Regions from separate parts of the Anaerosinus gibii genome, predicted to be linked through region 1. Evidence: a T-box and tRNA genes for the amino acid it is inferred to sense, from the RefSeq annotation. Region 1 holds a T-box; the other holds one or more tRNA genes.

Region 1 (4,799 bases):
GGAAAAATTACAATTGGATAGGAGTGAATGATAAATGAAAATTAAGAATAATCGAAATAATCGACAATTTGCTATTATTGGTTTAGGACGGTTTGGAAGTAACATGGCAAAGGCATTACATAAAATGGGATATGAGGTTTTGGCTATTGATAAGAACCCACAAAAAGTGCAAGATTTTAGTGATGAAGTAACTCATGTTATCCAAGCCGATTCTACAGATGAAGCTGCTTTAAGAGCGATTGGAATACTTAATTTTGATGTAGTTGTAGTGGCTATTGGTGAAGATGTTCAATCAAATATCATGACAACTTTGCAGCTCAAAGAAATTGGCGCATCCTATATTGTAGCTACTGCTCGTAATAGCTTACATGGGAAATTGCTTGAAAAAATTGGAGCGGATAGGGTTGTTGCTCCCGAACGAGATATGGCACGGCGTGTAGCGTATAACTTAGCATCAACAAGTGTGATGGATTATATTGAGCTTTCACCAAAGTTTAGTATTGTGGAGATTACAGCACCGAAAGCTTTTCAGAATCAAACATTAGCAGAGTCTAATATTCGTGCAAAGTATGGAATAAATGTTGTAGCAATTAAACGGGGTGATGATTTGATTATTTCACCTTTGCCTAATGAAGTGATTATCAATAATGATATAGTTGTTGTTGTCGGTAGCAATGAAAGCATTAACGGCTTGGAGGAACTAGAGTGAGCGAAGTAATTACCAGTTTGCAAAATGCACATATTAAATTAGCTGCTAGTTTAAAACAGAAAAAGTATAGAGACATGCATCAAGTTTTTATTGCGGAAGGGACTAGATTAGTTGAAGAGGTACTGAAATCTGATTGGGAAATTAAATTTGCCATTTACTTAGACTCTGTGAAAAACGAGAGAATTTTGCACTTGGTAGATGAATTGAAAACGAGAAATTGTGCCCTATATCGGGTGAATCAAAGTATTTATGATAAAGTTTGTGAAACAAAAGGCTCACAGGGGATTTTATTGGTGGTAAAGAAGCACCAGTATAATTTATCAGATATATTAAAAAGAGCTGAAAACCCGGTTGTCGTAATTATGGATAGCGTGCAAGACCCTGGAAATGTTGGGACTATTATTCGTACTGCGGATGCTGCAGGATGTAGCGGAGTAATTTTAACGAAGGGGTCTGCTGATATTTTTAATGGAAAAACAGTGCGGTCGGCAATGGGGGCACTGTTTCATGTACCTATTATTGAAGATGTAGAGACAGAGGATCTATTGCAGTTTGTGAAAAAGAATTCTATTAGAACTTATGCAGCTGCACTTGATAAAACTGCTAAAACTTATTTTTCATGTGATTTTGCTAAACCAACGGCAATGATTTTTGGTAATGAAGGAAATGGCGTAAGTGATACATTGTTAATAGGTGCAAGTGAAAAAGTATTTATCCCAATGCAAGGCGATGCTGAATCGTTAAATGTAGCAACTTCGGCTGCAATTATTATTTATGAAAGTTTAAGGCAAAGAATTTCTAGGAATTGTTGAGATTTTTTGTTGAATGTGTTATAATCCGAAAGATAATATGGTTTTAGACGATGAAGGAGAAAGTAAGCTGATTTTGATTTTTCAGGGAGATTATTGCCGTGACTGGAAGCATAATCATATCAATTCGTTGAAAGTTCGCTCTGGAGTTTTTCTGGTGAAATAAACATGTGTTGTTTAAGTAGTTGGAACGTTTGCCGCGTTAAGGTTTTGAGTATCAATTAGGGTGGTACCGCGAAAGTAAACTTTCGCCCCTTTACAGGGGTGGGAGTTTTTTATTTTATAAGCATAAACAAGGCTGTTTCAGTAGGAGTTTTAACTCCCACTGAAATCAGACAAGTAATCCAGGGGGTTACGAGGTCTTTACTTCCGCTTAAAGGAGCGGGAGTATTATAAGCAAAGAACCAAAATCTTTGATTTTGTGTGAATCGCTTATTTCGATAGATGACCCCGTTAGCCATCGGATAAAATATTCAGGAGGTTTTTATGGAACAGCAGTTGAAAAGTTTAAAAGCAGAAGCTATACAAGCATTTTCTGCAGCGGAAAATCTTAATGCTCTAAATGAATTAAGAGTAGAGTACCTTGGGAAAAAAGGAAGTTTAACGACGATCTTACGTGGATTGGGTGCATTAAGCCCTGAAGATCGTCCCAAAGTAGGGCAAATGGTCAATGAAGTTCGTGCTGAGCTAGAAAGTATGTTAAACAATAAAAACAATGAATTAAAAGCGATAGAATTAGCAGCGCGTTTAAAAGCAGAAAAAATTGATGTTACTTTACCGGGGAGAATAAATCAAGTGGGTCATTTACATCCACTTACGTTAACGTTAAATCGTATCAAAAGCATTTTTATGCAAATGGGATTTAGTGTTGCTGAAGGACCAGAAGTAGAACAAGATCATTTTAACTTTGAAGCGTTGAATTTACCGAAAGATCATCCTGCACGTGATATGCAAGATTCGTTTTATATTACAGAGGAAATTTTACTTAGAACCCATACTTCACCTGTTCAAGCGCGAACAATGCAAGCGAATGAACCGAATAGTCCTATTCGTATTATTGCTCCAGGAAAAGTATATCGTCGCGATTATGATGCAACACATTCACCTATGTTTACCCAGGTGGAAGGTTTAGTTGTTGACAAAAATATTAGTTTCTCTGATTTAAAAGGAATGTTAGAAACTTTTATTCATCAGATTTTCAATGAAAATGTCGGTGTTAGATTTAGACCAAGCTTTTTTCCGTTTACGGAACCAAGTGCAGAAGTTGATATTTCTTGCGTAATGTGTCAGGGGAAGGGCTGTCGTGTATGTAAGGGGACAGGATGGTTAGAAATATTAGGGTCTGGAATGGTGCATCCCCGTGTTTTAGAAATGAGTGGATATGATCCTAATGAAGTAAGTGGTTTTGCATTTGGAATGGGTGTTGAACGAATTGCAATGCTTTTATATGGTATTGATGATTTGAGATTATTCTATGATAATGATTTGAGATTTTTACGTCAGTTTTAATTTTTGAGGTAGAGAAAGGGGTTCGCGTATGCAAGTTTCAATAAAGTGGTTAAAAGATTATATAGATTTTAAAGAAACTCCAGAGCAAATTGCTGATAAATTGACAATGGCTGGTGTACCTGTAGAGAATATTAAAGATATGGGTGCTGGATTAGAAAAGGTTATTACAGGTAAAATTGTACAAATTGAAAAACATCCTAATGCGGATAAGTTATCGATTTGTACTTTAGATGTTGGTCAGGCAGAAACGATTATTATTGTAACAGGAGCGACTAATGTTCGTGAAGGACAAATTGTACCAGTTGCAATGATAGGCGCTAAATTACCAAATGGATTGAAAATTTCTAAGGGTAAACTACGTGGGGTTGCATCTTTTGGGATGCTTTGCTCGGCAGCAGAGTTAAATTTGGATTTAGATTCTTTATCTGATGACGCTAAATCTGGAATTTATATTTTACCAAAAGATACATCGGTTGGCATTCAAGTAAAGGATGTTTTGGGATTAAATGATGTTATTTTAGAGTTTGAGCTTACAGCCAATCGTGCAGATTGCTTTAGTGTTCTTGGAATAGTAAGAGAAATTGCAGTGTTAACTGGAAATTCTGTAAAAAAACCAATGTTGCGATTACAAGAAGATGGAGATAAAAAAGCAAATGAATTAATTTCTGTAAAAATTGAAGCAAATAATCTTTGTTCAAGATTTTCAGCGAGGGTATTACAAAATGTAAAAGTTGGGAAATCTCCAGCTTGGATAAAAGAAAGAATTGAAGCTGCAGGAGTACGTTCGATCAATAATGTTGTTGATGTTACAAACTTTGTAATGCTTGAATTTGGGCAACCGATGCATGCATATGATTATGATATGTTAGCTGGACATGTTCTAATTGCTCGTCAGGCAAATCAAGGAGAAAAATTGACAACGTTAGATAATGTGAAACGTGAATTAAATCCATCTATGCTAGTTATTGCTGATAGTGTACAGCCAGCAGGTCTAGGCGGTGTTATGGGTGGACTTGCTTCTGAAGTAACGGAGTCAACTAAAACTGTAGTTTTAGAGGCAGCCGTATTTAATGGGGCAAATATTCGCAGAACTGCACGTGCTTGCGGACTTCATTCTGAAGCTTCCGGAAGATTTGAACGCGGTGTTGATGTAATCAATACAGTAAAGGCATTAGATAGAGCTGCTCAATTATTAGAAGAAATGGGAGCTTGTACTGTTTGTCCGGAAATTGTGGATGCATATCCAGGTTTTGAATTACCAAGTCAAGTAAAGTTTACCTCAACGCAGGTGAATAAACATTTAGGAACAACTATCTCTAGTCAAGTGATGGTTGATATATTAAAACGGTTAGAGTTTGAAATCAGTAGTGTAAAAGGTGAAGAAATTACGGTTACTGTTCCTTCTTGGCGCAATGATGTAAGATGTATGTCAGATATTGCAGAAGAGATTTCGCGTATTTATGGATTTAATCGTATTGCTTCTACATTGCCAGATGGATCAATGATGCAAGGTGGACAAAGTGAAGAACAAAGCTTTGTCGATAGAGTAAAGGATATTTTAGTTGCCGCTGGAATGAATGAAATTATTTCTTTTAGCTTTACTCACCCACAGACCTTTGATAAATTGAATATTCCAGTGGATAGTCAACTTCGTCAGGCCGTAGAAATAATGAATCCAATTACTGATGAATTTCCATTGCTTAGAACTACAGCGGTAAGCAGTGTTTTGGAGACCATTGCACGCAATCTTTCAAGGAAAAATGAAGATTTAA
Region 2 (4,799 bases), 1.2 Mb from region 1:
GATATTTGTTCTAGAAATAGGGCTTTTGTCATTACAGACTAATAAGTATTTGACACTACTTGCAAATAAATGCTATGATAATCAAGGATAAGAAGAGAATAAATTTAGAGACACAAATGCAGGCGTAAATTTTATGCCTATTTGCGTTGTTTTTTTGTGTTTGGGCAATACTATTTGTTGATACATTTTGCATTCACGTGGCATAGAAATGTCAGTGATATATTGAGGAGGATATTGAGGAATGATTGAACGTTATACCAACCCTGAGATGGGTGCTATCTGGACTCTACAACATGAATTTGAAGTAATGCTTGATATTGAAATTGCTGCTTGTGAAGCTATGGCCGAACTTGGTCAAATTCCTAAAGAAGCGGTAAAAAATATTAGAGAGAAAGCGACTTTCGATCTTGATAGAGTGAAAGAAATTGAAAAAGTAACAAATCATGATATTATTGCATTTTTAACAAATGTGGCTGAATATGTAGGCGACGATTCAAAATACATACACAAAGGGTTGACTTCAAGTGATGTTAAAGATACAGCACTTGGGGTAATGATGAAACGCTCTGCTGATATCATTATTGAAGATTTAGAAAAATTCCGTGATGTATTAAAACGTCGTGCGGCGGAACACAAATATACAGTTTGCATTGGCAGAACACATGGGATTCATGCTGAGCCAATGACATTAGGATTAAAATTTGCACTTTGGTTAGATGAAGTGGAACGTAATATTGTACGTGTAAAAGCAGCAAGAGAAAGCGTTGCAGTAGGCAAAATTTCTGGTGCTGTTGGAACGTATGCAAACATTGATCCATTCATCGAAAAATACGTTTGTGAAAAAATGGGTATTAAAGCAGCTAATCTAGCTACACAAGTTATTCAAAGAGATCGCCATGCCGAATATATGACATCTCTTGCTATCGTGGCAAGTTCACTTGAAAAATTTGCGACAGAAGTTCGTAACTTGCAAAGAACAGACATCCGTGAAGTTGAAGAATACTTCAGCCCAGGCCAAAAGGGTTCTTCAGCAATGCCGCATAAACGTAACCCAATTACTTGCGAACGCGTAGCAGGGCTTGCTCGTATCGTTCGTGGTAACGCACTTGCATCTTTAGAGAACGTATCTTTATGGCATGAACGTGATATTACGCATTCTTCCGTAGAACGTGTAATTTTACCAGACAGCACAATTACTGTGGATTATTGCTTACGCAAATTCACAAATATTGTGGATAAATTATTGGTATATCCAGATGCAATGAAAGCAAATATTGAAAAAACTGGCGGACTTATTTTCAGTCAACGCTTATTGCTTGCGATTGTAAGTAAAGGTGTACTTCGTGAAGATGCATATAAATGGGTACAAAGAAATGCAATGGCGAAATGGATGGAAGGCCAAGATTTCAAAACAAATGTATTTAACGATGAAGATATTAAAAAATACTTGTCTCACGAAGAAATTGAGGCTTGCTTTGAGTATTCTTACTACTTACGCTATGTAGATACTATCATGGCTCGTTTCGGTCTATAATAAAAGCTGCTTTTGTGGGCTTAATAAAGAGGTGTATATTATGTCATCAGTTGTCGTAATGGGAACCCAATGGGGCGATGAAGGTAAAGGTAAAATCGTTGACTATTTAGCTGAAAAAGCTGATGTTGTCGTTCGTTATCAAGGTGGCAGCAATGCAGGTCATACTGTTGTTGTAAAAGGAAAAGAATTTAAATTACGTTTATTGCCATCGGGTATTCTATATAAAGGGAAAAAATGCGTAATCGCCAATGGCGTAGTTATTGATCCTGGGGTATTGCTTGAAGAAATGGACGGAATGGTAGCAAAAGGTGTATCCATTGATGATATCCGAATTTCAAACCGTGCCCATGTCATTATGCCATATCATAAAGCGATTGATGAGCTATTCGAGGAAGCTCGTGGCGATAAAAAGATTGGTACGACAAAACGCGGGATTGGTCCGTGTTATATCGATAAAGATGATCGCATAGGAATTCGTATTGTTGATTTAATGGATGAAGAAGAATTCAGTGCAAAACTAAAAACAAATCTTGCGATTAAAAATAAATTATTAAAAGCTGTTTATAACCATGAAGGTTTTGACTTTGAAACAGTGAAAAAAGAGTATCTTGGCTATGCAGATCGTTTACGTAAACATGTAGTCGATACGTCTTCTTTACTAAATAAAGAATTAAATGCGGGCAAAAAAGTACTATTTGAGGGCGCGCAAGCAACTATGCTTGATCTTGACCATGGTACTTACCCTTATGTTACATCTTCGCATCCGATTTCAGGTGGTGTATCTGTAGGGGCAGGCATTGGTCCTAATAAAATTAATACAGTGGTCGGTGTAGTAAAAGCTTACACGACGCGTGTTGGTGAAGGCCCATTCCCAACTGAACAATTAAATGAATATGGTGAAAAAATTCGTGAATGTGGTCGTGAATTTGGCACAGTTACGGGGCGTTCCCGTCGTTGTGGATGGTTTGATGCATGTGTAGTTCGCTACGCAGGTCAATTAAGTGGCATTGACTATATGGCAATCACGCGTTTAGATATCTTAGATACATTTGATAAAATCAAAATGTGTGTAGGATATAAATATAAAGGCGAAATTCTAGATGAAATGCCTGCAAGCTTAAAAGTATTAGGGGAAGTTGAGCCTATATATGAAACATTTGAAGGTTGGATGACAGATATTTCTGGCACTCAATCCTATGATGAATTACCTGAAAAAGCTCGTAAATATATTGAACGCATGGCAGAGGTAACAGGAATTAAGATTGGTATTGTTTCTGTTGGTCCAGGTCGCGAGCAAACAATTGTATTAAAAGAAGTGTTTTAAGTTTAGTTCAGATAGATCTAAATGTGTATGAAATAGGGAATGGGAAGGTAATCTTATCCATTCCTTATTTTCAAAAAAAATGTTGACAAGCATATTTATCTGCATTATAATATTGTCTTGTGAGTAATACGATCCACTAGCTCAGTCGGTAGAGCACCTGACTTTTAATCAGGGTGTCCCGCGTTCGAGTCGCGGGTGGATCACCATTGTGGCCCGTTGGTCAAGCGGTTAAGACACCGCCCTTTCACGGCGGCTTCACGAGTTCGAATCTCGTACGGGTCACCAATTTCATATGGGCGATTAGCTCAGCTGGGAGAGCGCCTGCCTTACAAGCAGGATGTCAGCAGTTCGATCCTGTTATCGCCCACCACTCACCTTTTTGTTTTTTGGCCCGGTAGTTTAGTTGGTTAGAATGCCGCCCTGTCACGGCGGAGGTCAGGGGTTCAAGTCCCCTTCGGGTCGCCATTTTGGCTCTGTAGCTCAGTCGGTAGAGCAGAGGACTGAAAATCCTCGTGTCAGTGGTTCGATTCCACTCGGAGCCACCATTTAAATTTTTTGATCCACTAGCTCAGTCGGTAGAGCACCTGACTTTTAATCAGGGTGTCCCGCGTTCGAGTCGCGGGTGGATCACCATTGTGGCCCGTTGGTCAAGCGGTTAAGACACCGCCCTTTCACGGCGGCTTCACGAGTTCGAATCTCGTACGGGTCACCATTTTTCCATGGGCGATTAGCTCAGCTGGGAGAGCGCCTGCCTTACAAGCAGGATGTCAGCAGTTCGATCCTGTTATCGCCCACCATAAGCTTATATACTCTATTCGATTTAGAATAGAGTTTATTTTTTTATCCAATAGGGCTATCTAAATAAAAGGATTGATAATATGGCCGATTTTAAATTAGATAAACAGAGAAATAAGGAAGCTTTGGAAAGGATTAGAGAATTTTTTTTAGAAGAAACAGGGACGAGATTAAGTGATTTTAAAGCACAATTTTACCTTGATTTTATGTTAGAAGAAATAGGTGAGTTCGTTTATGAACAAGCGCTTGCAGATTGTCATGCCTTGATGACAGATAAGATTGAAGATTTATTTTTACTTGAATATAAAAAGAAACGTTGAAATAAAAAGAACGCAATAAAAATTGCGTTCTTTAATATTTTACGTATAAAGCTTATCGGAAATTAAGCTTCTTTTTTTGTTTGAGATTTACAATCGCGACATTGTGGTTGATAGCAATCGTATTCTTCGGGGGATACAGCTGCATTGGCATAACATTTACCTTCAAAACAATACTGGCAAGAGGAAACTTTTTCTTGTTTCATAGAGGACACAACCTTTCGTATATACTATAGTTATATTATATATTCCTTTTAAAATTAGTAAATGGGATTACAAAATGTATACAAAATATTTTTAATGAAATACTGCTGTATACAAAATATTGTTTTGTTAAAACTACTAGTAACAGCTTAAAAGTTTATTAATTTTAGTTTGTGCATTTTCAGTTGGTTTATTATATAGTTTTAATTAAATTTATTTTTATTGACAGTATAATTTATGCTTGTTATAATTCCTATATAAATGAATATGCCGTGCAGAACTGACGGATATAGTGGAAGTGACCACGTGAACTGCATAGCAATGAAAGCCGACCGTCTGGGCAAAGAGAATGATGCTCAGGCGGTTTTTTGTCGTTTGGGTAGATTTCTCTAAAATCTTTAGTGTTAATTAAAGGAAGGATGGTTGATTTTATGAGAAATCGTTGGTTAATTGCTTTAGCCGCTATTGGTATCCACATCTGCATTGGAAGTGTTTATGCATGGAGCGTTCTTACGCGTCCGATTATGCAGGAGATGGGATTTTCTTTAAAAGAAACGACATGGGCATTTTCTTTAGCTATTTTATTTTTGGGGCTTTCGGCTGGATTTTTAGGTGATTTCGTAGA

What was found. The T-box of region 1 lies ahead of pheS (phenylalanine--tRNA ligase subunit alpha). A T-box ahead of a tRNA ligase gene usually reads a tRNA of that ligase, here a tRNA-Phe.
Region 2: it has a tRNA-Phe gene. The T-box ahead of pheS (phenylalanine--tRNA ligase subunit alpha) is inferred to sense a tRNA for this amino acid. The anticodon was not compared.

The regions. Positions count from the first base shown of each region.
Region 1 covers NZ_CP120678.1:1,150,034-1,154,832, forward strand. Annotated here, with positions in the region: gene P3F81_RS05480 (TrkH family potassium uptake protein) at 1-21, shown strand, start outside; gene P3F81_RS05485 (potassium channel family protein) at 35-709, shown strand; gene P3F81_RS05490 (TrmH family RNA methyltransferase) at 706-1,521, shown strand; T-box leader at 1,563-1,777, shown strand; gene pheS (phenylalanine--tRNA ligase subunit alpha) at 2,005-3,027, shown strand; gene pheT (phenylalanine--tRNA ligase subunit beta) at 3,056-4,799, shown strand, end outside.
Region 2 covers NZ_CP120678.1:2,593,800-2,598,598, reverse strand. Annotated here, with positions in the region: gene purB (adenylosuccinate lyase) at 242-1,534, shown strand; gene P3F81_RS12475 (adenylosuccinate synthase) at 1,575-2,858, shown strand; tRNA gene P3F81_RS12470 (tRNA-Lys) at 2,989-3,064, shown strand; tRNA gene P3F81_RS12465 (tRNA-Glu) at 3,069-3,143, shown strand; tRNA gene P3F81_RS12460 (tRNA-Val) at 3,153-3,228, shown strand; tRNA gene P3F81_RS12455 (tRNA-Asp) at 3,247-3,323, shown strand; tRNA gene P3F81_RS12450 (tRNA-Phe) at 3,328-3,403, shown strand; tRNA gene P3F81_RS12445 (tRNA-Lys) at 3,416-3,491, shown strand; tRNA gene P3F81_RS12440 (tRNA-Glu) at 3,496-3,570, shown strand; tRNA gene P3F81_RS12435 (tRNA-Val) at 3,580-3,655, shown strand; gene P3F81_RS12430 (DUF2164 family protein) at 3,737-3,973, shown strand; gene P3F81_RS12425 (hypothetical protein) at 4,036-4,176, opposite strand; ZMP/ZTP riboswitch at 4,441-4,523, shown strand; gene P3F81_RS12420 (L-lactate MFS transporter) at 4,606-4,799, shown strand, end outside.